One region of the Actinoplanes sp. HUAS TT8 genome, then DNA from elsewhere that is predicted to be linked to it. Evidence: riboswitches for the same ligand, from Rfam matches in the RefSeq annotation. Region 1 holds a riboswitch; the other holds the start of a gene.
The links. A riboswitch is a leader RNA that binds a small molecule or an ion and turns the genes downstream of it on or off. The one in region 1 is predicted to bind S-adenosylmethionine.
Positions count from the first base shown of each region.

Region 2: it holds a riboswitch for S-adenosylmethionine, as region 1 does, so the genes downstream of both, thrC (threonine synthase) here and ACSHV8_RS29585 (aminotransferase class V-fold PLP-dependent enzyme) in region 1, are expected to answer to the same signal.

Region 1 covers NZ_CP195646.1:6,629,913-6,644,402, reverse strand. The annotation lists gene ACSHV8_RS29610 (SAM-dependent methyltransferase) at 1-493, shown strand, start outside; gene ACSHV8_RS29605 (glycoside hydrolase domain-containing protein) at 540-2,156, opposite strand; gene ACSHV8_RS29600 (HD domain-containing protein) at 2,450-3,052, shown strand; gene ACSHV8_RS29595 (M20 family metallopeptidase) at 3,060-4,151, opposite strand; gene ACSHV8_RS29590 (DUF1684 domain-containing protein) at 4,185-4,967, opposite strand; SAM riboswitch class IV at 5,040-5,154, shown strand; gene ACSHV8_RS29585 (aminotransferase class V-fold PLP-dependent enzyme) at 5,203-6,408, shown strand; gene ACSHV8_RS29580 (putative bifunctional diguanylate cyclase/phosphodiesterase) at 6,451-8,715, shown strand; gene ACSHV8_RS29575 (GH92 family glycosyl hydrolase) at 8,757-11,000, shown strand; gene ACSHV8_RS29570 (glycosyltransferase) at 11,010-12,254, shown strand; gene ACSHV8_RS29565 (SRPBCC family protein) at 12,367-12,840, opposite strand; gene ACSHV8_RS29560 (ArsR/SmtB family transcription factor) at 12,837-13,196, opposite strand; gene ACSHV8_RS29555 (hypothetical protein) at 13,403-14,371, shown strand; gene ACSHV8_RS29550 (GNAT family N-acetyltransferase) at 14,329-14,490, opposite strand, start outside.
Region 2 covers NZ_CP195646.1:9,732,684-9,747,173, forward strand. The annotation lists gene nagA (N-acetylglucosamine-6-phosphate deacetylase) at 1-299, opposite strand, end outside; gene ACSHV8_RS43315 (ROK family protein) at 296-1,204, opposite strand; gene ACSHV8_RS43320 (SIS domain-containing protein) at 1,303-2,241, opposite strand; gene ACSHV8_RS43325 (DeoR/GlpR family DNA-binding transcription regulator) at 2,419-3,204, shown strand; gene ACSHV8_RS43330 (ABC transporter ATP-binding protein) at 3,290-4,270, shown strand; gene ACSHV8_RS43335 (ABC transporter permease subunit) at 4,267-5,265, shown strand; gene ACSHV8_RS43340 (DUF3263 domain-containing protein) at 5,358-5,705, shown strand; gene ACSHV8_RS43345 (AAA family ATPase) at 5,712-7,925, opposite strand; gene ACSHV8_RS43350 (hypothetical protein) at 8,027-8,629, shown strand; gene ACSHV8_RS43355 (alpha/beta fold hydrolase) at 8,679-11,384, shown strand; gene ACSHV8_RS43360 (ABC transporter permease) at 11,381-12,295, shown strand; SAM riboswitch class I at 12,851-12,983, shown strand; gene thrC (threonine synthase) at 12,995-14,278, shown strand; gene ACSHV8_RS43370 (hypothetical protein) at 14,458-14,490, opposite strand, start outside.

The sequences.
Region 1 (14,490 bases):
GGACGTGGATTTCGTGGCCGGGGACATGCGGGCGCTGCCGGGGGAGTGGTCCGGGCGTTTCGACCGCGTGGTCAACTGGTCGACCGCGTTCGGCTACTTCGACGACGACGTGAACCGAACCGTGCTGGCCGGGATGGCGCGTGTGCTCGCCCCGGGCGGGCGGCTCGCCATGGATCTCGACAACCTGACCCGGTTCCTCGCCTCGTGGACGCCGTCGCGGGTGACGGTGGCCCGGGAGGACGGGGACATGCTGGTCGACCGGCATCGCCTGGACGCGCTGACCGGCCGGTTCGAGGTGGAGCGCACGGTGATCCGGGACGGGCGGGTGCGCCGGCTGACGTTCCTCAAGCGCCTGTTCGGTTTCCCGGAGCTGCGGGACTGGCTCGTCGCCGCCGGTTTCGGGGCGGTCGCCGGGTACGGGGAGGACGGTGAGCCGTTGACCGCCGACCATCAGCGGATGATCGTGACGGCTCACGCCCGTACGGGAAAATGAAAGATGGCGCCGGGATCACCCGGCGCCATCTCGGCGAGCTGAATCTCTAGAAGAGTAGGGTGCGACCGGCGTAGCCGGAGCCGATGCGAATGGCCGGTTTGAGTCCGTTGCCCTGGCCCCGGAACAGGACCAGGTTGCCGTTGCTAGCCTGCACGGCGGCCAGGTCGGGGTAGCCGTCGCGGTCGAAGTCGCCGACGCCGACGTAGTCGCGTATGCCGTTGCCGGAGCCGATGGTGACCGGGTTCAGGAAGCCGCCGGACCGGCCGCGGTACAGCGACATCGCGCCGGTCTTGTTCACCTTGACCACCAGGTCCTGGTAGCCGTCCCGGTTGAAGTCGCCGACGCCGGCGAACTCGCTGCGGTCGTTCCAGTTCCCGGCGACCAGCCGCTTGGCCTTGCCGAACTTGGCGCCCTTGGCCCCCGGGTAGAGGTAGAGGCCGCCGTTGTTCATCGCGGCCACCATGTCCGGGTAGCCGTCCTTGTTGAAGTCGCCGATCGCGGTCAGCTCGCGCAGCGTCCGGCTGCGGGAGAAGAGCAGCTTGCGCGGGCCGAGCGCGCCCGTGCTGCGGCCCGGGTAGAAGTAGATGGCGCTGGTCGACGTCTGCCGGGCGATGATGTCCGGGAAGCCGTCCTTGTTCAGGTCCATCCGCAGCAGCGTGTTGAAGCCGGAGAAGTTGCCGATCAGCGTCCCGGTGCCGTAGACGACGGCGCCGTTGCCCCGGTACGAGTACAACCGCTTCGAGCTGGTGGTCACCGCCAGCACGTCGGACCAGCCGTTGCGGTTCCAGTCGGCCTGCAGGGTGGCCGGCATGACCCGGAAGTCCACGTAGTCGTTGTCGATGTTGATGGTGACGCCGCCGTACGTCTCCTGGTGTCCGCCCTGGTACTGCTTCATCCGGCGGCGCCCGGTCCAGTACTCGGTCGGGATGAGCGGGTCGCGGAGCGTGACCACATTGTCCCAGCGGGCGAAGTCGATGTAGTCCGGTCGCGCGTACCCGCCCTGGTTGTAGACGGCCACCTGGTCGGCGATCCCGGAGCCGGAGCTGCTGTAGAAGCCCGAGGCGTACCCGTTGTCGTGCAGGCGGGCGGTCCACGCGCCCATGAACTGCTTGACGGCCAGGCTGCAGGCGGCGTTCGTGGTGTCGTACGCCTCCATGTCGTAGATCAGCACGCTGTTCGGGGTCAGCCCGAGCTTCTTGGCCTGTGTCACCGCGTCGGAGGCGGACGCCGCACCCTGGGCCGCGGCCTTCGAGTTGTCGATCAGCGTCTTCTTGCTGACCTTGGTGCAGCTGGCCTGCGGTCCGACGTAGAGCGGGATCAGGTGCCAGCCGCGGGTGACCTGCTCGCGCACCCAGGCGTTGGTCAGGTTCGGCTGGGCGCACCCGCGGCTGACGCCACCGATGTAGATGCCGATCGCCCGGTACGGCGACGACTTCAGCCACGTCGCCATGGTGGCGCTGGACGGGGCGGCGCACGCGTCGAAGGCCGACCCGGTGAAGTTGCCCGGCTGCGGCCCGAGGGCGGTGGCCGCGCCCGCGGTGTTCATGAACGCCAGTGGCGTCAGCGACAGCAGCAGTACCAGGACGCCGATCAGGCGCTTGCGGTACCGCACCAGCCAGCGGGTGGTCATCCGGTGACGCCCCGGCTTGGGCGTTTCGCTCATCGTGATCCTGACGTCGGCGGTTTCACGGCGTGGGAAGTCATCGCGCTGATCACGGCGCAATGAACCTCCGGATCGAACCAGGCCGATGCCCGGCTGCCAAGATCTGTTCGGTCGAGATCCGTCTGACCGAAGGGATGAGTCCGGTGAGGTGCCCCACAAGCCCGGCGCGGCTCCGGCTAACGATCTCCGCGGATCGGCCGATCAGCCTTTTGCCAGGTCGCCGACGTGTGGATTCAGGGTGCGCTCATGCTCAGTTGGTCTTTTGTTCACCATCAGCGGCCTACGATCCGGCGATGACGGCCCCGACCCTGCTCCCCGCGCCCTGCCTGCCCACGCCGGCCGGGCCGTGCGAGGGCCCGCTGACCGCCGCCGCCCGGACGGTGGCCGAGTCGCTGCTGGGTGACATGGGTAATCGCTGGCGGCACACCCAGGGGGTCGCCGAGCGGGCGGCCGCCCTGGCCGGGCCGCTCGGCATCGACGCCGACCTGCTGACCGCGGCCGCCTGGCTGCACGACGTCGGCTACGCCGCGGAGACCGTCACCACCGGCTTCCACCCGCTGGACGGCGCCGATCACCTGACCCGCAACGGCTGGCCGGTCCGGGTGGCCGGCCTGGTGGCGTACCACTCGGGCGCCCGGTTCATCGCCGCCGCCCGGGGCCTGAGCGAGCTGCTGGCCGCCTATCCGGACGAGCGCACGGTCCTGGCCGACGCCCTCACCTACGCCGACCAGACCGTCGGCCCGGACGGCGCCCACGTCGGCCCGGCCTCCCGCTACGCGGAGATGCTGGAGCGCCACGGCCCGTCCTCGTGGAACGCCAAGGTCGACCCCGATCGCGGCCCCTACCTGCGCGGCATCGCCCACCGCATCGAATACCTGCTCTCCTTCACCGACTGACGCCCGGTCACGCCGGAAGACCCTTCAAGAAGATCGACAAGGCTTCGGCGTACGGCGTCAGCGAGCTGATCTGCACGTACTCCTCCGGCCCGTGCTGGCCGTCCCCGGCCGGCCCGAAGATCACCGCGCCGACGCCGAGCGGGAAGTAGAACCGGCTGTCGGCCGACCCGTGCTTGCGCAGCAGCTCCCCGGAGTAGCCCACGGCCCGGGCCGCCTCCCGCAGCGCCACGACCTCGGCGCTCCCGGCGTCCGCCCGGTGCGGTGTCCCCACGGCGTCCACCACCACGTCCACCCCGGGCCCGGCCACCGACCGCAGATGCTCGACGATCGCCGCCACCGACCGCCCGGTCAGTTCACCGTCCTCGGGCGGGTACCGGATGTCCAGCCAGGCCACGGCGTCGGCCGGCACCTGGTTGACCGCCTCGTTGGACGTCTCGATCCGGGCCAGGTTGACCGTTGTCGCCCAGGCTTCCGCGGACGGTACGGGATAGCGCTCCAGCACCCGATCGACCGCCTCCCAGAGCGTGATCAGCGCGTTGGAGCCCAGCCACGGATAGGCCGCGTGGGCCGTCTGCCCGGAAGCGACCAGTCGCGCCCGCACCAGCCCCTTGGACTCGGTGACCACCCGCAGCGCGCTCTGCTCACCGATGACCACGAAGTCGCCGCGGACACCCTGGTCGACCTGATGGCCCGTACCGTCGAAGCCGCCCACCTCCTCGTCGGTGACCAGCTGCAGCGCGATCGGGTAGGGCAGTTCGGCCGCGAGCGACCGGAACACCGTGGCCAGCACGAGCGCGGCCACCTTCATGTCGTGCGCGCCCCGGCCGTAGAGCCGGTCGCCCTCCCGGCGGGCCCGGAACTGGTCCGGCGTGCCCGGAACCACGTCCAGGTGACCGTTGAGGATCACCCGAGGCTGCCCGGGCCGGTCGGGGTGGGTGACGAGTGCGCTCGGCTTGCCCCGGGACTCGAAGCGCTGGATCTCGAAGTCCGGCCCGACCACGTCGAGCGCGAGGCCGAGGGCCCGGTGCAGCTCACCGGGCCGATCGGCGGTGGAGCGGATTCCGATCAGCGCCTCGGCGGACGCGAGCAGTTCCTCCATGAACCGACGCTATCGGGGAAGCCTGAACCGACGCTATCGGGGAAGCTGCTCGCCCGCCTCCACCGCCACGGGCAGCTTGTTCCCGGCCGGCGGCAGCGGGCAGGTCGCGAACTCGGTGTACGCGCACGGCAGGTTGGTCGCCCGGTTGAAGTCGAGCGTCACCGTCCCGTCGGCGGCCGGCGCGGGGATCGCCAGACTCCGATTGGCGGCGTACGTCGTGACCCCGGAAGTCGCGTCGGTGAACAACACGAAGAGTGAACCCGGCGTGCCGCCGTTGAACGCGGTGAGGGCCAGATCCTCCCCGCCCACGGTGAATTCGACCTTGCCGGGCGACTCGTAGACGTGTTCGAGCCCCTCCGAGACCGAGCCCACGGTCACCGGCACGGGCGCCTCGAACGGCACGAAAGTGCCGCTCACAACCCACTTCTCATCGGCCGTGTAGGCCGGCGTCCCGAGATATTTGACCAGGGTCTCGTTGTCGGGGTGCCGGGGCCGCAGCACGTCATAGCCGCCCCGCCGAGCGATCTCCAGCTTCGCGTCACCGTAACCCACAGTGATGTCACCGCGTTCGGGGATCGGCCCGAACGCATGCGTCCCGGTCACAGTCGCCCCGTCGATGAGCAGCGACTCGTCCGGCCCGAGGTCGACGACCACGCCGTCCGGCCCGGTGTGCCACGAGCCCGGCGCGTCCGGGAAGTGCTGCGGCTTCTCGTCCAGCCAGTGCAGGCCGGTGATCGCCAGGAACCCGTGCGGGTCGGCCCGCCGCTTCTCGTGCTCGTCGTGCCACCGCGTCCACTGCTGCTGGAAATCGCTCATACATCGACCTTAATCCCTACTCGTGGAATGGGATATGGCACGGCGCTGTGAGTTCTGCTAACTTCGTGGCCAGGTCATGAGTGTCAGCGCGTAGCCCCGGCTTGCTGACCGGCAACCCTTGCGTTCGCGATGGGGTGCCCCGGGTGAGGACCGGGCCGGTGTCGCCCGACGCCGGCAAGCGCGGGCCCCGTGGGGTCCCAGACCTCGGCGGAGGCATGCCGTGTCGGCTCTCGACATCGTCGGCGACGACCTGAAGACCGAACTTCCCACCGGCGAGACGGTGCGTTTCGCGCACCTGGACTACGCCGCCTCGGCTCCCTGTGCCGAGGCCGCCGCGCAGGCCGTCGCCGAACTGCTCCCGAGGTACGGCAGCGTGCACCGCGGTACCGGCGTCCGGTCGCAGACCTCGACGGTGGCCTACGAGGTGGCCCGGGACGTGGTGGCCGAGTTCGTCGGCGCCCGCCCCGGCGACCAGGTGATCTTCACGCGGAACACCACGGACGCGCTGAACCTGCTGGCCCGGGCCCTGCCGCCGAGCACCACGACGATCCTGTTCGAGGGCGAGCACCACGCCAACCTGCTGCCCTGGCCGAATCAGCTCCGGCTCCCCGCGCCGAAGTCCGCCGATGAGGCGATAAATGCGGTCGAAAATGCGCTCGGCGGCATCACCGGACCCGCGGTTGTCACCGTTACCGGAGCCGGCAACGTCACCGGCGAAGTGTGGCCGATCAGGGAAATCTCCGACATCGCCCACGCGCACGACGTACGCGTCATTGTTGATGGAGCCCAGCTGGCGCCGCACCTACCGGCGAACCTGGACCACCTGGGTGCTGATTTTCTGGCTTTCTCCGGTCACAAGCTGTACGCCCCCTTCGGCGGCGGAGTCCTGGCCGGCCGGGCCGACTGGCTGGACGCCGCCGAGCCCTACCTCTACGGCGGCGGGGCCAGCGCCACCGTCGGCGACCGCCCCGGCGACCTGACCTGGGCCACCGGCCCGGCCCGGCACGAGGGCGGCACCCCCAACCTGCTCGGCGCCGTCGCGATCGCCGCCGTCTGCGCCGCCCTGCTGGTCGCCGACCGCGACGCCCTGCACGAGCACGAGCAGCGCCTCCTGACCCGTCTCCGCCGGGGCCTGCCCGAGGGCGCCCGCGAGGTCAGCCTGTTCGGCCCGGACCACCCGCGGGTCGGCATCGTCTCGCTCGCCCTCCCCGGCCACGATCCCGCGCAGGTCGCCCACCGGCTGGGCCGCGAGTACGGCATCGGCGTCCGGGCCGGCCAGTTCTGCGCCCATCCGCTCGTCCGGCGCCTGGTGAACGCCGAAAAATCCGACACGTGCGACGCGCCCGGAGCCGGCCTGCTCCGGGCCAGCTGGGGCCTCGGCAGCACCGAGGACGACGTCGACCGCTTCACGAAAGCACTGGCCGAGATACTCCGCTCCTGACCGGCAACCGGCGGGAACCTGCGCTCACCCCGGAACGTTCCGATGAACGGAACCGTGGGGACCTGGCTGATGAGGCTGCGGGACCGCCTACCCTCCGGTGGCGGCCTGCGCGACGAGGACTGGGCGACGAGGCACCGTCTGCTGACGGTGCTGCTCGGCGTCGTCGTGCTCGTGGTGACCGTGTTCGGCGCGCTGCGCCCGGATCAGGGCGCCACGTTGCTCTGGACGGACCTGCTGGTCCTGCCCTGCGTGGTGGCCGGCACCCTGCTGAGGGGACGCCGGCTGCGCTCGGTCGCGGTGGCGATCGGGTTCACCGTCGCCTGCGCCGGTTTCGTGTCGCTGAGCAACGGCCTGACCGAGGCGCACTTCTCGTTCTTCGTCGCGGTCGCCGCGCTCGCCCTCTACCGGGACTGGGCCCCGTTCGGCGCGTTCCTGGTGGCCACGACCCTGCACCACGGGCTGTTCGGCGTGATCACCGGCACGCACACCTACGACCACCACTCGGCGCAGGCGCACCCGCTGCTCTGGGCCGGCCTGCACGGCTTCGCGGTGCTGCTGGCGGCCGGTTTCCAGGTGGTCCAGTGGGGGCTGACCGAGGCCGAGGAGCGCCGCGCCGCGGACAACCTGGAGGAGAGCCAGGCCCAGCTCAGCGTCGCCTTCGACGAGACTCCGGTGCCGATGGCGATGTTCGCGCCGGACGGGCTGGTGCTGCGCACCAACGCGGCCTACCGGCACTGGTTGCGGTTGCCGGACGAGCTTCCGGCCGATTTCTCCGTACGGGATGTGCCGCTCGTCGCCGTGGCCGAGGAGGGCAGCGCCTTCCCGCGGATGTCGGCGTCCCCCCACCCGCTCACGCTGACCCGGCAGTACCGGCGCACCGACGACGGCGAGCTGATCTGGGTCGAGCTGCACAGCACGCCGCTCTACGACAAGCAGGGCACCCTGCGGTTCATCTTCGTGCACTGCCTGGACGTCACCAGTGTCCGCAACCACGAGGAGGAGCTGCGCCGCCAGGTGCGGCACGACTCGCTGACCGGTCTGCTGTCCCGCAAGGCGTTCGAGAACGACCTGGCCGTGCTCCTGGCCGGCCGGAACCCGGTCAGCGTCATCTACATGGACGTGGACCGGTTCAAGTCGGTCAACGACGGTTCCGGCCACGCGGCCGGCGACGACGTGCTGCGCGCGCTGTCGGCCCGGCTGTCCCGGGTCGTGCCGCCGGGCGCACTGCTGGCCCGGCTCGGCGGTGACGAGTTCGTCGTCGCGGTGACCGGTCCTCCGGGCACCGGCCTGCGGGTCGGGCAGGAGATCCTGGCCTCGCTGGGCGAGCCGCTGGACGTGGCCGGCAACCCGTTGCCGATCTCGGTCAGTGTCGGCGTCGCCTCCGATCACGGCGCCGAGCACTCGGACGACGTCGTGCTGGCCGCCGACACGGCCATGTACGCGGCCAAGCGGGCCGGCGGCAACCGTCTGGAGGTGTTCGCCGAGGACATGCGGGTGTCGGTGCACGAGCGGCTGGCCGCCGAGGCCCGCCTGCGCCAGGCCCTGGCCGGGCACCTGCCGTGGACGCTGCCGCTGTGGTTCCAGCCGGTCGTGTCCACGATCACCGGGCAGATCGTCGGCGCCGAGGCGCTGTGCCGGATGCGGACCCCGGACGGGCGGATCCTCAGCCCGTTCCACTTCATCGGCGCGGCCGAGGAGACCGGCATGATCGTGCCGCTGGGCGAGCACGTGCTGCGCTCGGCGATCGAGCACCTGATCTACTGGTCCGGGCACCTGGGCTACGTGTCGGTCAACGTCAGCCCGCGCCAGCTGGCCGAGCCGGACTTCGTGCCGATGCTGGCCGACCTGCTCGCCGCCCACCCCGGGCTGGACCCGTCCCGCCTGGTGCTGGAGATCACCGAGACCGCCCTGCTGTCCTCGACGGTCGACGTCAGCGAGCGCCTGGCCACCATCAAGCGGCTCGGCGTGCGGATCGCCCTGGACGACTTCGGGACCGGCTACAGCTCGCTGACCTGGCTCAAGTCGGTCCCGGCGGACATCGTCAAGCTGGACCGCTCGTTCGTCGCCGGTCTCGCCGAGGACCAGCGCAAGTCGTCGATCATCCAGGCGGTGCTCTGGCTGGCCCAGTCCCTGGGCATGTCCACGATCGCCGAGGGGGTCGAGGAGATGGCCGACTGGGAGGCTCTGAAGGCGGCCGGCTGCCCGGCCGTACAGGGGTATTTCTTCAGCGAACCGCGAGCTCCGGAGGAGTTCCAGCAGATGTTGATCAACCGGAAGTGTGTCACTCCTATGGCTCAGTTCACCTGATTGAAACCACAGAGGGGCCCGCGGCCGGTTAGAGTCCCGAAATCCTGGACAACGTAGATCCCTTCATCGGCACCGCGGCGACCGACCTGCCTCGCGCACACGGTCTGGCCGCCACTTGGTGGTGGCCCAAGCCGCAGGTGGGTAACACTCACCCCGGCGCGACCTCGCCTCTGGGCATGGTCTCCGCCTGCGCCTATTCGGGCGCCTACCCGACCGGTTACGGCCGGTACGCGAAGAACACCGAGGGCGTGCCCGAGGAGATGTTCGAGCGCACCGAGGCGTCCGGTTTCACCCATTTCCAGCAATCCGGCACCGGCGCGATCCGCAAGTACTACAACTACGTGCGGGTCACGCCCATGGTCCAGCCGCTGGACGACCTCGGCCAGTCCTGGGCGCTGCACGACGAACGCGCCGACCCCGGGTACTACGCCGCCAACCTCGACACCGGGGTGCGCTGCGAGATCACCGTGGGGGAGAAGGTCGCCGTCCACCGGTACACCTTCCCGGACCATCACAGCGCCCGGGTCGTCATCGACCTGTCCTGCGGTGGCCTGGCGATCGACCTCGGCCGCACGGTTCCGCTGCGCGCCCAGGTCGAGAGCATGGGCCACGGCTGCGCGCAGGGCACGGTGGTGATGGAGGGCGTGCCGCTCTCGGTCTACCTGGAGGCCGACACCCCCGGGTGGCGGCAGATGCTCTGGTACGACCGGCGGCTGATCCCGGGTGGCACCCGTCTCGACTTCGACAGCATCCGCAGCACCACGCTGCGCCCGTTCGGGCTGCTCTTCATGGGTTCGGCCCGGGCCGGGCAGACCATCGAGGTGCGGATGGGCTTCTCGCTGCGCGGTCACGAGCAGGCCAAACGCAACCTGCACAAGGAGTGCGGCACCGAGTCCGAGCCGGCCTTCGAGAAGGTCCGCTCGGACACCCGGCATCGCTGGCGCGACCACCTCGACCGGATCCAGGTCGAGGGCGGCACCCCGGCCCGCCGTACGGTGATGGGCACCGCGCTCTACCACTCGCTGATCAAGCCGTGCTTCGCCGACGACGAGAGCCCGTTCTGGCCGAACTCGGGGCCGTACGCGTTCGACATCTGCACCATGTGGGACATCTACAAGACGCAGATCCCGCTGCTGCAGGCGATCGCCCCGGACCGGGCCATGGACCTGCTGGAGTCGCTCATCCGGGTCTGCGAGGAGGAGGGCAACTTCCCGATCGGGTACCGGATGGCCCGCGGCGCCGACCGGTTCTTCCGGCAGGCCTCGGCCCTGGCCCACACCGCGATCGCCGACGCCCACGCGCTCGGCCGGGCCGGCGTCGACTGGGGCTGGGCGCTCGTGCACATGGTCGACGACCTGCGCCGGATGTACGGCGAGGACTTCTTCGAGCACGGCCTGGTGCACCCGATCACCCACACGCTCGACCTGGCCTACGCCCACCACGCCACCGCCAAGGTGGCCCGCGCGCTCAACGACCGGCGTCTCGCCGACGACCTGGAACGCCGCAGCCACCAGTGGGTGAACGCGTTCGACCCGTCCACCGGCCTGCTGCGCGACTCGGAGTTCTACGAGGGCGGCAAGTGGAACTACTCGTTCCGCCTGCTGCACGACATGGCCGCCCGGATCGAGCTGTCCGGCGGGGACAAGGGCTTCATCGACAAGCTCGACCGCTTCTTCGGCTACGGCGCCGAGCCGGTCAAGCAGCCCGGCATCAGCCCGCAGCCGGCCGAGATGGCGCTCGGGTACGCGCTCAACCGTTTCGAGGGCCTGAACAACGAGCCGGACATGGAGGCCCCGTGGGCCTACCACTACGCCGGCCGTCCCGACCGGACCGCCGAGATCGTCCACTCGGCACTGACCTGGCAGTTCGGCACCGGCCCGGGCGGGCTGCCGGGCAACGACGACTCCGGCGGCCTGAGTGCCTGGTACGTCTGGGCGTCGCTGGGCCTGTTCCCGGTCGCCGGGCAGAGCCTCTTCCTGGTGAATGCTCCGGCATTTGCCCGGGCCGCGCTGCGCGTCGGCGACGAGGAGTTCATCATCGAGACGAGCGGGCACAAGGAGACGCCGATCGGTGTCGACGGTCTCGACCGTGACCCGCCCGCCCAGTACGTTCAGTCCGCCACCCTCAACGGCAAGCCGCTGCACGCGGCGCACCTCTCCGCGACCGACGTGCATCGCGGGGGCCGGCTGCACATCAAGCTCGGCCCCGAACCATCGACGTGGGGACACGGGATCCGCCCGCCCTCCCACTCCTTCACCCTCTCAACACCCCCTGCGACAACGTAAGGAATGACCATGAGCCGTCCTACTCGGAGACTCGTGATCGCGGTCCGCGCCGACCCGGTGATCTGCGGACACTCGGGTGAAGCACGCAATCTCGCCGAAGTCGCCCTGACCCGGGGCTTCGACGACGTACGCCTGCTCACCTGGCCGATCCCCACGCTGCAGGCCGCCGGCCTGCCGTTGAAGCCGCTCGACCGGCTCCTGCCGTACAGCGACGGCATCACCGTCGAGCGCCCCGAAGCAGTCGGCGACTACCGGGTGCCGGACGGCCGGCACCTGGCCGGGCTCACCGGGCGCCTGGTCGAGCTGCTCAGCGACGGCGTGCCGACCGTGTGCCTGTCGATGTACCTGGTCCCGCACACCCAGGTGATCAACGATGCGGTCACCGCGGCCCGCGCCGCCGGGTTCAACCCGCAGGTGCACACCATCGCCAAGGCGGTCGGCTCGGACGTCACCAACGTCATCCGCTCCTGCCTGCGCGAGGGCCGGGTCGGCGCCGCGACCGTCCTGCTGACCACGTTCCTGGCCAGCGACGAGGTGGTCGCCGTCTCGGAGTACACCAAGGACGAGATCATCGCCTCGGCCGAGGAGGTCGACCGCCACTGCGGGACGACCTTCGCCCAGCAGTGCCGCGACCGGGTCACGGTCAGCTACCCGCCGATCGACTCCTCCGCGTTCCTCGACCTGGACGAGGAGACGATCGACGCCGCCCTGGAGAAGCGCGGCCTCGAACGCGGCAAGTACATCCTGTTCCTGTCCCGGGTGGCCCGGGCCAAGGGCATCTACGACCTGGTCATCGCGTACGGCCAGATGCAGTGCCGGGACGAGGTGCCGCTGGTCATCGCCGGCAACGGCCCCGCGCTGGAACACGTCCGCGCGATGGCCAAGGAGGATGAGCGGATCATCTTCCTCAACGACGTCGACGACGACGAGAAGCCGCTGCTGATGGCCGGGTGCGCCGCCTACGCGCTGCCCACCAAGCCGGAGCCGGACTTCGTCGAGACGTTCGGCATCGCGCTGGCCGAGAAGATGCTGGCCGGCGGCGGCCCGATCGTCACCACCCTGACCGGCGGCACCGGCGAGGCGGTCGGCGACACGGCCGTCATCATCGAGGCCGGCGACATCAACGCCCTGGCCGAGGCGCTCGACCGGGTCGTCCTCGACATGCCCGAGGCGGAGAAACGGGCCATGGAGACGCGGGCTCGCGAGCACGCCATGTCCTTCGACCGCGTCGCCGTCTTCGACGACCTGTTCTGACGGCTTTTTCTGACAGCTTTTTCTGACGGAAGAGAGGGGCGGCCTCCACTCGAGGCCGCCCCTCTCTTCCGGTCCGCCGTGCTCCGGGTTTCCTGCCCGCTTCGGTACGTCGTCAGACCGCGCCCTTGGTCAGCAGCCCGTCCAGCTTCGCGTAACCCTCGTTCACGCCCGTCTCCATGCCGCTCCGCAGCCAGGCGTCCCGGCCCTCGAAGCTGTCCACGAGCGACTGCGCGTGCAGCCGGGTCCGGCCGTCGCCCAGGTCCTCGAACGTCAGCGTCTCCAGGGAGACCCCCTCGGGCGCGCCCTCGAACGTGAACGTCTGCACGATCCGCTCCGGGCTCACCTCGTGGAAGCAGCCCCGGAACCCGAACTCCTCCTCGCCCCGCACCGCGGTGTACCGCCACGCCCCGCCGTTCCTCGCGTCCCAGTGATCGATCCGGACGGTCGTCGAGTCCGGCCCGCACCACTGCGCGAACAGCTCCGGGTCGGTGTGCGCCCGGAACAGCTGCTCCGGCGTACCCGTGAAGTCCCGGGTGATCCGGATGATCGGCAGGTCCTTGTCCGCTTCGATCTGCGCCTCGGTCATGTCTCCAGCCCCTCAGGTCGGTCTGTTCCGTCGTCTTCCCGCATGGTCCGCAGCACCGCGTCCAGGCGCTGGTAGCGCGCCTCGGCCCGGCGCCGGTACTGCTCGATCCACCCACCGACCTCGTCGAACACGTCACGTTCGAGCCGCACCGAGCGCGGCTGCGGCCCCGGCGGGCGGCTCACCAGCCCGGCCTCCTCCAGCACCTTGAGGTGCTTGTAGACGGCCTGCAGCGACATCCGATAAGGCTCGGCGAGCTGATTGACCGTCGCGTCGCCGTCGGCCAGCCGCGACACCATGTCCCGGCGGGTCGGGTCGGCCAGAGCCGCGAACACCCGCGACAACTCATCGGCCGGCATCGCGCCCTCGTTTCAACTCATCGGTTTAAAGACAACCTAGCCCCCGGCCACCCCGCTGTCAACCGTAGAGTTGAAAGGCCAGGTAGAGGATCGTTTCCTGCGTCGCGTCGGAGTGGCCGCACCGTCGTGCCCGCCTGACATCTGTCATCGACAAGTCCTGATTTTCGGCCCGGGGGTGCGAGGCCCGGCGGCGGTCCACTGAGTACATGCTTCGTCGCCTCGCACCCGCCGTCGGACTTTTCTTCCTGGCCCCGCTCGTCGCCGAGTTCCTGCTCGGCAACCTGCCGATCACGTTCCTGCCCGCGGTGGTCGCGCTCGCCCCGTTCTACGGCGGCGGCGCCCTCCTGATCCGCGAGCTCGTCCGCCGCCGCGGCCTGGGCTGGCCGAACATGGTCATCCTGGCCGTCGCCTACGGCGTGATCGAGGAGGGTTTGACGACCCAGTCGCTGTTCAACCCGAACTATGCCGGCCAGCACCTTCTCGTCGACGGCTTCATCCCGGCGCTCGGCACAGCCGCACCGTGGACCCTGTTCGTCGTCGGCCTGCACACGTTCTGGAGCGTCGCCGCGCCGATTCTGATCATGGAAGTGATCTCCCGGGACCGCCGCACCACCCCGTGGCTGGGCCGCACCGGACTGATCGTCACCGGCGTGCTGTTCCTGATCGGCATCGTCATCAGCACCGCGATCAACATGTCGTTGTGGCCCTACACCGCCACGGCCGCCCAGTTCACCGTCACCGGCCTCGTCGTGGCGCTGCTGATCGCCGCCGGCCTGGCCCTGCGGATCACGTTCCGGCCGCGTCCCGGCACCGCCCCGAACGCCCTGATCGTCCTGCTCACCACCCTGCTCGCCGGCGCCGTCTACATGGGCATCACCATCGTGGACGTCCCGGCCTGGCCCGGCGTCGTGATCTTCGTACTGAACATCGCGGTCTACCTGACCCTGATCGCGATCTGGTCGGCCAAGCCGGGCTGGGGGAGCCGGCACTACCTGGCGGTGGCGGCCGGGGCGCTGCTCACCTACGCCTGGCACTCGTTCGTCGAGAGCCCGACCGGTGAGGCCGCCGCCGCGGTCGACCTGATCGGCAACGCCGTCTTCACGATCGGCGCCCTGGCCCTGATCCGGTACGCCTACCGCCGGACCGCCACGGCGGGCGTCAGCGGCCGGGTGTAGATCCGATAGTCGGCCTCCACCGCCAACATCGGCGCCAGCTGCGGATAGTCCTCCTCCAGCCGCCCCACCCGCTCGACCCGATACCCGAGCCGCGAGTACCAGGTGTGCAGGAACTCCTT
Region 2 (14,490 bases), 3.1 Mb from region 1:
TTGTAGGCCAGGGTCGCCGAGCGCATCAGTTCGAACGGGGAGCTGACCAGGCTGGCCAGCATGGTGGTGGTGCCGTGGGCGAGGTGGAATTCGGCCGCGCCCCGGGCCGCGGACGGGTCGCCGGTGGTGAACGTGTGCCCGCCGCCGCCGTGGCAGTGCAGGTCGATGAAGCCCGGCACGATCACGTCGTCCCCGGCCGTGTCGTCCGGCTCGATCGAGCCGATCAGCCCGTCGGCCAGGGAGAGGTGACCGCGCACCACGGATGTGGTGGTGACGATTCGGCCGGAGAGGCGGGTCATGCGGGGCTTCCCAGGGAGTCGAGGGCGAGCAGGGCGGCGCCCAGGCAGCCGGCGGTGTCACCCAGCTCGGCCCGGACGATGTCGGGGGTGCGGTGGAAGGTGATGCGCCGAGCGAGCGCGTCCCGGACCGGTACGAGGAGCCGGTCGCCGGCCTCGGCCAGTCCGCCGCCGAGCACGACCACGCCGACGTCGAAGAGGGCCTGCGCGGTGAGCAGCCCGTCGGCCAGGGCTTCGACCGCGTCCTGCCAGACCCGGATGGCCAGTTCGTCGCCGGCGGCGGCGCGGGTGGCCACGTCGTACGCGGTCGCGTCTTCCTGCCCGGAGAGTTCCGCATATCGGCGGCCGACGGCCCGGGCCGAGGCCTCGGTCTCCAGGCAGCCGCGCGAGCCGCAGCCGCACGGGATGCCGCCGGGGCGGACGATGACGTGCCCGATCTCGCCGGCCGCGCCGTGCGCCCCGGAGTATCCGGTGCCGTCGACGACCAGGCCGCCGGCGATGCCGGTGCCGATCGCTACGAAGAGCACGTGGCGGCGGCCGCGTCCGGCGCCCAGGCGGGCCTCGGCCAGGGCCCCGGCGCGGACGTCGTGGCCGAGCGCGGCCGGAAGTCCGAGACGGCGGCCGGCCAGTTCGCGCAGCGGCACGTCGCGGAAGCCGACGTTGGCCGCCCAGACCGCGACGCCGGTGACCTCGTCGACCACGCCGGGCACGGCGATGCCGGCGGCGATCGGGGTGAGCCCGTCGGCGCGGGCCTTGGCGGCCAGCCCTTCGGCGATTTCCAGGATGCTCTCGGTGAGGGCGGCCCCGCCGCGTTCGGCGTGGGTCGGGTGGCGTTCCTGGTGGTGCACGACGCCGTCCGGGCGGACCAGGGCGCATTTCATGCCGGTGCCCCCGACGTCGAGGGCGATGACGACGCTGTCGCTCCGGGCCTGCGTTGTCGTGCCCTCCTGGCCCTCGCCTGGGAGGCCGCTGCCATGTGCGGGTGGCTGCCGCTCGGTGCGGTCGGTCACGACGGGAGCGAGTCGGGCAGCACGATCGAGCGGGTCAGACCGCTCGGGTTGTCCGGGTCCAGGCCCTGGGTGGTGGCCAGGAGCACGGCCACGCGCTGGGCCAGGACCAGGTCGGCCATCGGGTCGAGCGGCGCGCGCCCGCCGACCCAGCGGCCCAGGGACGCGTATCCGCCGTGGTGGCGGCTGTGCACGAACGCGGCCCCGCGCGCCTCGACCTCGTCGGCCAGGCCGGCCGGGACGTCACCGAACGCCCACACCACGCGGCGCGGGCCGGCGATCGAGATCGGGCCGTGCCGGTAGTCCATGGCCGGGTACGACTCGGTCCAGAAACCGGCCGTCTCCCGGCACTTCAGGGCGGCTTCCTCGGCCAGGCCGACGGTCCAGCCCCGGCCCAGGAAGGTGATCTGGTCGGTCAGCGCCGGGTGCACCGGCAGCGGCAGCCGGACGGCGACCTCGGCGTCCATCGCGGCGACGTCGATGTCGTGGCCCAGGTGCGCCCGGAGCAGGGCGAGCACGCTGGTGGCGAAGCGGGTCTGCACGACCGAGCGCTCGTCGGCGAAGTCCAGCACGACGGCGTCACCGGCGATGTCGACGGCCGGCTGGGCCGGGTCGGCGGTGATCACGGTGACCGGGGTGTTCTGCCCGACGGCGCGCATCACGTCGAGGGTCTCGGTGGTGGTGCCGGAACGGGTGATCGCGATGAGGCGGTCGTAGCGGCGCCCGTACGGGAAGTCGGAGGCCTGGAAGGCGTCGGTCTCACCGTGCTCGGCCTGCTCGCGCAGCACCGCGTAGGACTTCGCCATGAACCAGGAGGTGCCGCAGCCGATGACAGCGACCCGCTCGCCCCGGGCCGGCAGCCCCGGCGATGCGGCCAGTTTCGCGGCCTGCCGCCAGCAGTCCGGTTGGCTGGCGATCTCCGCCTTAACGTGCGTCATGGCTCATCCTCACCGGTTGTGCTGCGCATTTACGCTCGGTAGCCGGGTATTTCGCGCGTTATTGTGCTCATGACGCTGGCGCGGGGGCAAGTACCGCGCACGGGCTCTCTTTGCTTCGTGGCCTTTCGCGCACTAATGTGCACACACTTATCATGGAACGTGCATCGGGGAGTCTGGGTGGACCGGTACGCGCGGTGGAATGCCCTGCTGGAGCTGCTCACCGACAGTGGGCGAGTGACCGTCGAGGAGGCCGCGGAGCGCCTCGACGTCTCCCAGGCGACCATCCGGCGTGACTTCGACCAGCTCGCGCAGCAGCAGATGATCACCCGTACGCGCGGGGGCGCGGTCGCCAACGGCGTGTCGTACGACCTTCCGTTGCGCTACAAGAGCGCCAAGCACTCGGCCGAGAAGCAGCGCATCGGCGAGGCCGCGGCCCGCCTGGTCACCCCCGGCACGGTGGTCGGTCTGAACGGTGGCACCACGATCACCGAGGTCGCCCGCGCGCTGGCCGTGCGCCCCGACCTGAACGCGGGCGGCGAGGGCTCCCAGCTGACCGTCGTCACCAACGCGCTGAACATCGCCAACGAGCTGCTCGTCCGCTCCCGGATGAAGATCGTGGTGGCCGGTGGCGTGGTCCGCCCGCAGTCCTTCGAGGTGGTCGGGCCGCTCGGCGGGGCCCTGCTCAAGGAGGTCACGCTCGACATCGCGCTGCTCGGGGTCGACGCGCTCGACGTCGAGCTGGGTGCGGCCTCGCACCACGAGGGTGAGGCGGCCATGAACAGCCTGATGGTCGCCCGGGCCAAGCGCGTCGTGGTCATCGCCGACTCGTCCAAGCTGGGCAGTCACGCGTTCGCCCGGATCTGCCCGATCACCCAGATCGAGACCCTGGTGACCGACTCCGGCGCCTCCTCGTCGACCGTCGCCGCGTTCCGTGAGGCCGGCGTCGAGGTCATCGTCGCCTGAAAGATCAAAACCATTTGCGCGTACGGGGGTGAGTACGCACCGTGGTCGGCCCCCGAGATTGGCGCTGATCACTTAAGGTGCGGCGATGACCGCCGTACTCGAGATATCAGGGCTGCGGAAGACGTATCGCGGCCGAAAGGGTGTCCGGAAGGCGCTGGACGGCTTCGACATGGTGGTGGAAGCCGGCCAGGTGCACGGCTTCCTCGGCCCGAACGGTTCGGGCAAGACGACCACCCTGCGTACGCTGCTCGGCCTGATCAAGCCGAACGAGGGGCGCATGGCCATCCTCGGCCAGCCCGTCCCGCACCACCTGCCGCAGGTCGCCGGGCAGGTCGGGGCCATCGTGGAGAGCCCGCAGTTCTTCGGCAACTTCTCGGCCGAGACGACCCTGTCCCTGCTGGCCGACGCCGGCGGGGTGAACAAGCTCCGGGTGCCGGCGGTGCTCGAACTGGTCGGCCTGCGCGACCGGTCCAAGGATCGGGTGAAGACGTATTCGCTCGGCATGAAGCAGCGGCTGGCGGTCGCGTCCGCGCTGCTCAAGGAGCCGAAGCTGCTCATCCTGGACGAGCCCGCGAACGGCCTGGACCCGGGCGGCATCCGGGAGATGCGCACGCTGATGCGGGACCTGTCCGAGTCGGGCATGACCGTGCTGCTCTCCAGCCACATCCTCGGCGAGATCCAGCTCATCTGTGACTCGGTGACGATCATCTCGGCCGGCCGTCGGGTCGCCGCCGGTTCGGTCTCCGACGTGCTGGCCAGTCACACCTCGTCCTCGGTGCGGGTGCGGCTGGAACCGGGCGTGGACCTGAACGCCGCCGCCGAGCTGCTGCGCGCGGCCGGGGCGGCGATCACCGTGGAGAGGGATCACTTCACCGTGGGGAACGCGAGCAATCCGGCTCAGATCACGAAGTTGCTGGCCGAAAGGCAGATCTACGTCTCCGAGCTGACCCCGGTCTCGGCCGATCTTGAGGACGTGTTCCTCCAGCTCACCGGCACCGCGCCGGTCGACGGGGCGAACCGGCAGGTCGACCAGGTCACGGCGAGCCAGGGTGGGTGGGGTCAGTGAGCCTGTTCCGGGCCGAGACGCGACGCCTCTCGAAGCGGCGTTTCACCAAGTTCTTCGTGCTGATGGCGCTGCTCGTGCTCGGGCTGGTGGCCGGCGGCACGGCGTACACGCACGAGAAGACCACGGCCACGACCCGGGCGGCGGCCGAGGCCGCGGCCGACCGGGAGTACCAGGACCAGCTCCGCTACGCCGACCAGGCGAAACAGGACTGCGCGAAGAACCCGGCCCCGTACGGCGGGAACTGTGACGGCCTCGTCCCGCCGACCCGCGATCAGATCCCGTCCGACCAGTTCCTCACGCCGCAGTTCAACTTCCGTGAGGACTTCTCGGTCATGGTGACCGTCTGGGCGGCGCTACTGGCGCTGGTCGCGTTCGTCATCGGGGCGTCCTTCGTGGGCGCCGAGTGGAACAGCGGCGGCATGATGAACCTGCTGCTCTGGCGGCCGCAACGGCTGCGGGTCCTGTCGACCAAGCTGTCCGCGCTGCTGACCTGGCTGTTCGGGTTGAGCGTGGTCACCGGTGCGGCCTGGACCGGGCTGTTCTGGCTGATCGCGACGCTGCGCGGGACGACCGAGAAGATGACCCCGGGGGCCTGGCAGTCGCTCGGGCTGACCGGTCTGCGCGGCTTGGGCCTGGTGCTGGTGGCCGGCGCGATCGGCTTCGGCGTGGCGTCGATCGGGCGGCACACCGCGGCGGCGCTGGGCGCGGCGATCGGCGTGATCGTGATCTTCCAGTTCGGCCTGGCCATCGTGCTGAGCCTGGCCCGGGTCCGGTTCTACGAGATCTATCTGCTGCCGGCCTGGATCGGGGCCTGGATGGCCAAGTCCTACGAGGTCGTCGACTACAACGCGCCCTGCGATTACTCGGCCGTCAACGGGTGTGAGGCGCCGACCTTCACCGTTACCTGGGAGATGGCCGGAACGTTGTTCGCCGCCGTGTCAATCATCATTGTGGGTGCCGCAATGTGGACGATCCGTAGGCGCGATATCACCTGAGGTAGCGTACGCGGAGATCGCTGGTCGCGATTATGCTGGTGATCTCCGCGTAAATATCTGTAGTGACCGATGTCTTCCGTCAGGGGAGTGCCATGCAGCCCGCCGCCGAACCGACCGGTGACCAGCCGGTCGAGGAGCAGCAGCACATCCCCGCGCCCCGCACCGCGGAGACCGAGGCGCTGCCGCCGGCACCCCCGGTCGAGGCCGCACCGGCCCTGTCCGAGCGCGAGGAGCAGATCCTCGCGTTCGAGGCCAAGTGGTGGAAGCACGCGGGCGCCAAGGAGCAGGCGATCAAGGACTCGTTCGGCCTGTCCTCGACGCGGTACTACCAGCTCCTCAACGCCCTGCTCGACAATCCGGCCGCGCTCGAACACGATCCGGTCCTGATCGGCCGCCTGCGGCGGCTCCGATCGACGAGAGCCCGGACCCGTCGCCGTTAGCCGTGGTCAGGCTTGGCGCTTTTCCGCGTACGTCTCCAACCACGCGACCTGGGCGGCGTCGAGAGACGGGCGGATGCGGTCACGGGCGGCGTTCACGTTGGCGAGGGTGATCGTCGACGCCTCCAGCGAGTCCCGCATCGCGGCCAGCGCGGACTCCCGGATCAGGGCCGCGCAGTCGGCCGCCGAGAACCCGTCGAGGTCCGCACCCAGCGCGTCCAGGTCCACCGACTCGTCCAGCGGCACCGCCCGGGCCGACGCGCGCAAGATCGCCGCCCGGGCCTGTCCGTCCGGCGGCGGCACGTAGATCAGACGCTCCAACCGGCCGGGCCGCAGCAGCGCCGGGTCGATCAGATCGGGCCGGTTGGTCGCCCCGATCACCACCACGTTGCTCAGCTCCTCCACCCCGTCCAGCTCGGTGAGCAGCGCCGCGACGACCCGGTCGGTGACCCCGCCGTCGGTGCCCTGGCCGCGGGCCGGGGCCAGCGCGTCCACCTCGTCCAGGAAGACGAGCGTCGGCGCGGCCTCCCGGGCCCGGCGGAACAACTCCCGCACCGCCCGCTCGCTGTCACCGACCCACTTGCTGAGCAGCTCGGCACCCTTGACCGAGAGCACATTGGCCTTGCCGGTGCCGGCGATCGCCTTCACCAGGTACGTCTTCCCGCAGCCGGGCGGGCCGTAGAGCAGCACCCCGCGCGGCGGCGAGACCCCCAGCCGGGCGAACGTGTCCGGATAGGTCAGCGGCCACAGCACCGACTCGGTCAGCACCTGCTTGACCTCGGCCATGTCGCCGACGTCGTCGAGCGTGACCGCGGCGACCTCCAGCGTGGACTCGGCCATCGAGGTGGGGCGGACCACGTCCAGCGCGGCCTCGAAATCGGCCATCGTCACCGTCGGCGACTCGGACACCTTCTGCCGCAGCGCCGCCCGGACACCGGCCTCCCGGGCCAGCGCCCCCAGGTCGGCCGCGACGAAACCGGGGGTACGGCCGGCCACGTCGTCCAGCCGCACGTCCTCGGCCAGGGGCATCCCGCGGGTCAGCACGCCCAGCTGCTCGCGGCGCATCGCGGCATCCGGCAGCGGCACGGTCAACTGGACGGCCAGCAGGTCGGGCGCGCGCAACGACGGATCGACCGACTCCGGCTTGCTGGTGGTGCAGACCACGGCCGCGCCGGACGCCACCGTCTCGGCCAGGACCTGGTGGAACACGGTGGAGATGGGGCCCGGCTCGTCCCGCGGGGCGAGCGCCTCGACATCCGAGATCAGCAGCACCGCGGGCCCGCCGCTCCGCACCTCGCCGGTCAGGGCGCGCAGCCGGCGGGCGGCCGCGTCGTTGGTGAGCGCGGCCAGCTCGGGGGCCCACACCGGGTGGACGTCGGCGCCGACGGTGGCGGCGACCGCCCGTACCAAAGCGGATTTTCCTGATCCTGAAGGTCCTGAGACCAGAACCCCCAAACTCATCTTGGTGCCGAGCTTGGTCAGCACCTCACGATGGTGGAAGCCCAGATCGAGCAGTTCCTCCAGCTCCTTGGCCTGCGAACGGAGACCGGGCAGGTCGTCGATGCTGGGCGGCGGAACCTCGGGATCGGTCGAGGCGGGCGCCTCCGGACGCATGCTCCGGACCGTGGCCGTGCCCCCCGCCGCGGCCGCCGACGGCCCGTCCTGCCAGGCCACCACCGTGTCCATGGTGACCAGCGCGGCATCCGCGGCGTCGACCTCGACGACGGTCAGCAGCGTGCTGGTCCACGCGTAGCCCACCCGGTTGGCCAGGCTGCGGCGGGCCGCCTCGACCAGCGACCGGTGCCCGGCCTCGGGCAGCACGTCCTGCGGCAGCAGCGACACGTCGTCACCGGTGCTGACCACCTTGCCGAGCAGCGCCAGGCGCAGCATCTCGGGCGAGACCACGGCGACGATCTCGGGAGCGCCGGTGAGCGTCACCCGCCGGGCCCCGGTCACCGGGATCGGAGTGACCGTGACCTGGCCACCGTCGCGCATGCCGAGGTTGCCGAGGGTGAGGTCGTCGGCGTAGAGCAGGGCCCGGCTGGCCCCGGCCTCGGCCCGGGCCGCGATCCCGGCGGTCACCCGGCTCCCGGCCAAGCGGACCGGATCGCCCGGATTCAGGGCCAGGGCGGCCATCACCTCCGGATGCAGGCGGACGATGCCGCGCCGGGCGTCCAGAGCCGCGGGCCGCAGGGTCACGGTCAGCGTGAGATCATCTGCCACCGCGGATGCCTCCGATTGATCGTCTGGGGCTTACCGGGTCAACGCTATCCGCCCGGGGGTCGTTCGAGGCGCCCCGCGGCGACGGGGGAAAGGCTGTATCCATGAAGTGCCGTCTGGCCGTGATGACCGCAGTGCTGCTCGCCGCCGGGTTGGCCGGTTGCAGCGACGACAAAACGCCGGAGGCGCAGACGCCGGCCGCATCATCGCCGTCCCTGTCGTCCCCGTCGCCGGAGACGAGCCCCGAGACTCAGCCGTCTCTGCCGGAGGCGCCGAGCGTCGCCGGCCGCACGGACCTGACCACGGTCGCGGCCAACGGCTTCGGGCCGTTCGAGGTCGGCGCCACCCGTACCCAGCTCGAAGGCGACGGGTTGATCGAATCGGTCAAGGACCTCGGAGGCGGCTGCGCCACCGCGACCGGGGCCACCGTCTTCAACCCGCCGGCGCTGACCTTCGCCCAGGGCAAGCTGACCCAGGTCCGGGTGACCAGCGGCGAGGGCTTCGGGATCGGCCAGAGCCTGGCCGAGGTTCAGGCCGCCTACCCCGGGGGCAGCACGGTCACCGGCCTTGGCGGGGCGACCGGGTACTCCGTACCGTCCGGCGCCTACGCGCTGCTCTTCGAGATCAAGGCCGACAAGGTCAGCGCGATGGCCGCGGGCGACGCCGCCACCGTGTCGAAGCTGTTCACTACCGGTCAGGGGTGCTGAACCGGCCTTCACAGGTCCTGCTCAGGCGGGCCCGGCTAGGTTGGGCGCCATGTCAGCGTTACCCCGGGTGACCCGGCGCCGGGCGGTCACCGCCGCGGTGGCGATCGTCCTGATCGCCGCCGCGACCATCTACGCCGTGCTGCCCGAGAGGGTCGCCTGGACAGCTCAGGACCTGCGGATCACCGTCCGCTCCGGGCCCGCCGACGACCAGCCGGTCGACCTCGACGCGCGTTTCCTGTTGCCGCGGGACCGCTCCGGGAAGGTGCCCGCGGTGCTGCTCGCCCACGGGTTCGGCGGGTCCAAGGACTCGGTCCGGTCGGATGCGGAATCCCTGGCCGCCCGCGGGTTCGCGGTGCTCACCTGGACCGCGCAGGGCTTCGGCCGCAGCACCGGCGAGATCCACCTGGACAGTCCGGACTACGAGGTCAAGGACGCGCAACGGCTGCTCGACTGGCTGGCCGCGCGCCCCGAGGTGCAGACCGACGCGGCCGGTGACCCGCGGGTCGGCGTGGTCGGCGGCTCCTACGGCGGCGCCCTCGCGCTGCTGCTGGCCGGGCAGGACCAGCGGGTCGACGCGATCGTCCCGTCGATCACCTGGAACGACCTGAGTCGCGCGTTCCTCCCGCAGGCGGCCGACACCAGCGCGACCGGCGTGTTCAAGAAGGGCTGGGCCGGCGTCTTCTTCGGCTCCAGCTCGGGCGGGGACAACCCGGCCTGCGGGCGCTTCGCCGCCGACGTGTGCGCGGCCTACCTGTCGATGGCCACCTCCGGCACGCCCGACCAGGCCAGCCTCGACCTGCTGCGCAAGTCCAGCCCGGCCACCGTGCTCGACAAGATCAAGGCACCGACGCTGCTGATCCAGGGCGCGGTGGACACGCTCTTCCCGCTCTCCGAGGCCGACTACAACGCCAAGGGGATCGCCGCCACCGGCACGCCGGTCAAGGTCGCCTGGTTCACCGGCGGCCACGACGGCGGCGCCGGGCCGGGCTCGGATCAGGACCGGGTCAAGTTCCTCACCGCCCAATGGCTCGACCACTACCTCAAGGGCGACGGCGCGACACCCGACGACGACTTCACCTGGTCCCGCGTGGCCGGGTTCAGCGCGATGGATCGTGACCTGGTCACCAACGGGTATTCGACCTCGTCCTACCCGGGGATCACCGGCAGCGGCAACACCCAGGTGGCCGTGACCGGCTCGGCCCAGCCGATCGCCAACCCGCCGAACGGGAACCCGGGGGCCATCTCGTCGCTGCCCGGCCTCGGCAGCCGCCTGTCCTCGCTGCTCAGCGGCAACGTCGCCACCGACCTGCCGGGCCAGCACGCCACGTTCGCGACCGCGCCGCTCGCCGGGGCCATCGACGTCGCCGGCTCGCCGACGGTACGGGTGCGGGCCGCCTCGCCGACCGGGGAGGCGGTGCTCTTCGTCAAGCTCTACGACCTCGATCAGAGCGGCACGCCGACGCTCAGCGCCGGACTGGTCGCCCCGGTCCGGCTCACCGGCCTACCCACCGACATCGGCGCGGCCCAGCCGGTGACCGTCACCCTGCCGGCGATCGTCCGGCGACTTGAGGCCGGCCACACCCTGCAGATCGTCGTCGCCACCTCCGACCAGGCGTTTCTCTCACCGGCGGCGCCGGCCACCTACACCGTGGCGGTCGACGGGCCACTCACCCTGCCGACCCTGGCCGGCACGCCGATCGCCTCGCCGGCGGCAATTTACTGGTACGCCCTGGGCGCGCTGATCGCCGCCGTGCTGCTCGGGCTGGCGGTGCTGCTGCTCGTCCGCCGGGCCCGTCGCCGCCGCCGGGTGACCTCGGTGAACGCCGAACTCGCGGACACGCCGCTGGTGGTCACCGGGCTGCGGAAGGCGTACAAGGACGGGTTCGTCGCGGTCGAGGAGATCAGCTTCACCGTCCAGCGCGGCCAGGTCGTCGGCCTGCTCGGACCCAACGGCGCCGGCAAGACGACCACGCTGCGGGTGCTGATGGGCCTGACCACGCCGACCGCCGGTGAGATCCACGTCTTCGGGCACCGGCTCGTCCCCGGCGCGCAGATCCTGTCCCGGGTCGGCGCGCTCGTCGAAGGCCCCGGCTTCCTGCCACACCTGACCGGGCATCAGAACCTGGAGGCGTACTGGCGGGCCACCGGCCGCCCGTGGGAGGACGCCCGCTTCGACGAAGCCCTGGAAATCGCCGGACTCGGCTCGTCGGTGCACCGGCGGACCAAGAACTACAGCCACGGCATGCGCCAGCGGCTGGCCATCGCCCAGGCCATGCTCGGCCTGCCCGAACTGCTGGTCCTCGACGAACCGACCGACGGGCTCGACCCGCCGCAGATCGCCGAGATGCGCCGGGTGCTGCAGCGGTACGCCACCGACGGGCGGGCCGTGCTCGTCTCCAGCCACCTGCTGGCCGAGGTCGAACAGACCTGCACCCACGCCGTCGTGGTCAACAAGGGGCGGATCGTCGCGTCCGGCCCGGTCGACGACATCGTCGGCGAGTCGCCGTCGGTCACCATCGACGTGACCGACGTACCGGCCGCCACCGAGATCCTCACCGGGCTGGGCGTCCGCTCGGTCACCCCGGACGGCGCGAGCGGCCTGATCGTCGACATGAACGGCACACCGCGCGCCGAAGTGGTCGCATCCCTGGTCCGCGCCGGTGTCGGCGTCGACCGGGTGGTGCCGCGCCGCCGCCTCGAAGACGCGTTCCTGGCCCTGGTGGGCGACAACTCGCGGGGAAGTGGAGACCGATGAGCGGGCTTGTGAGCGAATCCCCGGGCACCGTCGAGCGTGGCCAGGCGTCGAGCGTTTCCGCGGCGGTGGGATACCGCCCGTCCCGGACCCTGCCGATCGTCGCCGAGATCCGACGGCAGGCGTCCCGGCGCCGCACCCAGCTGGCCCTCGGCTTCATGGTGCTGCTGCCGCTGATCATCCTGGTCGCGTTCGAGTTCGGTGGCGGGAACGGTGACGACGACAGCAACGGCGGCGGCGCCTTCAGCAGCCTGGTCGACCTGGCCACCTCGGGCGGGCTGAACTTCGCGCTGTTCTGTCTGGCCGTGTCGGCCGGCTTCCTGCTGGTGGTGGTCTTCGCGCTCTTCGCCGGAGACACCGTGGCCAGCGAGGCGAGCTGGGGAAGCCTGCGGTACCTGCTGGCCATCCCGGTCCCGCGGGCCCGGCTGCTCGCGGTCAAGCTGGTGGTGGCGCTGGGCTACGCGTTCCTGGCGCTGTTCCTGCTGGCCGGGACCGGACTGCTGGTCGGGACGCTGCGCTACGGCTGGCATCCGCTCGGCAGCACCATCGCGTCGCAGATCCCGCCCGGTCAGGGTGTGCTGCGGCTGCTCGGCATCCTCGCCTACCTCGCCGTGATCCTGCTGGTCGTGGCCGGCCTGGCCTTCCTGCTCTCGGTCCTCACCGACGCCGCTCTGGGCGCGGTCGGCGGGGCGGTACTGCTCTGGATCCTCTCCAGCATCCTGGACCAGATCACCGCGCTCGGCTCGATCCGCAACGCCCTGCCCACCCACTACAGCGACGCGTGGTTGGGGCTGCTGTCGACCCCGGTCCAGACCGAGGACCTGGCCAAGGGCGCGATTTCGGCGATCATCTACGCGGTGATCTTCTGGGGTGTCGCCTTCTTCCGCTTCACCCGCAAGGACATCACCTCCTGACCCGCCCAAGCCCCACGACCCGACCCGCCCACGCCTCGCGCGCTCGCCGCTGACCGACTTGGCGGCCCGCGAGCCGCGGCTGGGCCTCTTGTGGCAGCCACGTCGCGGCGTTGGCCCTGGTCCGGCCTTCGCAGCGCGGGTTGCGTGCTCAGCTGGTGCTGAGGGTTGTTTCCGGCCGTTTTTGGAGCCCTCAGTGCCAGCCGACGGGCGGGACCCCGCGGCTGGGGCTTGGGTGGGCCGCAGCCTCGCGTGGGCTGACGCACAGGACGTTGGTGGGCGGTTTCGGGCGTGGGCGGGTTTGTTGCTCTGAGCGCAACCAGCCGACCACGTCGCCCTTTCGGGCGTCGCGTTTTGGCCGCGCCAGCGGCCTGCGAGGGTCGGAAGGGTCCCCGCGGGAGCGACGGTCTGTACCCCGGCGGACCTGGGACATGAAGAATTTGAACTTGATCTTCGAAGGGTTGAGGCCGGCCCGCCGATGTGGGGGGTCGCTCACACATCGGGAAGTCACTGGGGAGAAGGCGAAGCTTCGTCGTAAGCTTCGGGAAACAACTGAATACCTCATCCAGAGGGGCAGAGGGAACGGCCCTGTGAAGCCCCGGCAACCACCGCAGATGTCTCGATGACGAGGCCGCCCGCGGCAGGTGCTAATTCCGTCCTGCCGGCAGGTCGCCGGTGGGAAAGATGAGAGGGAAGGCCTCGATGACGTCTACCGTCAGTGCATCCGCTGCTATCACCACCTCGCCCGCCCGCGGCCTGATCTGCCGTGCGTGCCGCGCTGAGTACCCGCTGGCCGCCCAGCACGCCTGTTACGAGTGTTTCGGCCCGCTCGAGGTGGCCTATGACGAGGCCGCTCTCGCGCGGGTGACCCGGGCCCAGATCGAGGCGGGCCCGCAGAACATCTGGCGCTATGCGGCGCTGCTGCCGGCGGGGCAGGACCCGGCGACCCGGGTGACCCTCGATCCCGGTCTGACGCCGCTGGTCAGTGCCCCGCAGCTGGCCGCCGAGCTGGGCATCACCGGCCAGCTCTGGATCAAGGACGACTCGCAGAACCCGACCCATTCGTTCAAGGACCGGGTCGTGTCGGTGGCGTTGACCGCCGCCAAGGAGCTGGGCTTCACCCGGTTCTCCTGCGCCTCCACCGGCAACCTGGCGAATTCGGTGGCCGCCCACGCGGCCCGGGCCGGGGTGCCGAGCATCGTGTTCATCCCGAGCGACCTGGAGCAGGGCAAGATCGTCACGACCGCGGTCTACGGTGGTGAGCTGGTCGCGATCGAGGGTTCCTACGACGACGTGAACCGGCTCTGCAGCGAGCTGGTGGAAACGGACGAGTTCGAGGACACCGCGTTCGTGAACGTGAATGTTCGCCCGTTCTACGCCGAGGGCTCGAAGACGCTCGGCTACGAGGTCGCCGAGCAGCTCGGCTGGCGCATCCCGCAGCAGGTGGTCATCCCGATGGCCTCCGGTGAACTGCTCACCAAGGTGGACAAGGCGTTCAGCGAGCTGGTCGAGATCGGACTGGTCGACGCGCCCGAGGGCGGCTGGACCGTGTTCGGCGCCCAGTCGCAGGGCTGCAACCCGATCGCGGTGGCGCTGCACAACGACACCGACGTGATCACCCCGGTGAAGCCGACCGGCATCGCCAAGTCGCTGAACATCGGCGACCCGGCCGCCGGGCCGTACGCGATCGAGGCCGTCCGCCGCACCGGCGGCTGGATGGACTACGCGAACGACGACGAGATCCGGGCGGGCATCAAGCTGCTGGCCCGGACCACCGGTGTCTTCGCCGAGACGGCCGGCGGCACCACCGTCGCCGTCCTGAAGAAGCTCGTCGAAAGCGGCAAATTGGACCCGGCCAAGGAGACCGTCGTCTACAACACCGGCGAGGGTCTGAAGACGCTCGACGCGATCGCCGCCGAGGTCGGCCCGACCCACCGGATCAAGCCGTCTCTGAAGGGTGCTCGCGAGGCCGGCCTGCTGGGATAACTGTCGGTAACCGGTTATCTGCCGGTTGTCGAATATTCCTTCCTCCGAGGACTTGCGCGCCGATCTCCGGATCGGCAGGATGCTTGTCGCGGGAGGACGCGACGCCGTAAGTGGGCCCCTCACCTGAGCTTGGCGACAATCTCCGAGGGATCCCAACGACCCCAGCGCTGACCCAATGGCTACGGCCGGAGGCGCTGTGCGTTCCGTCCTCC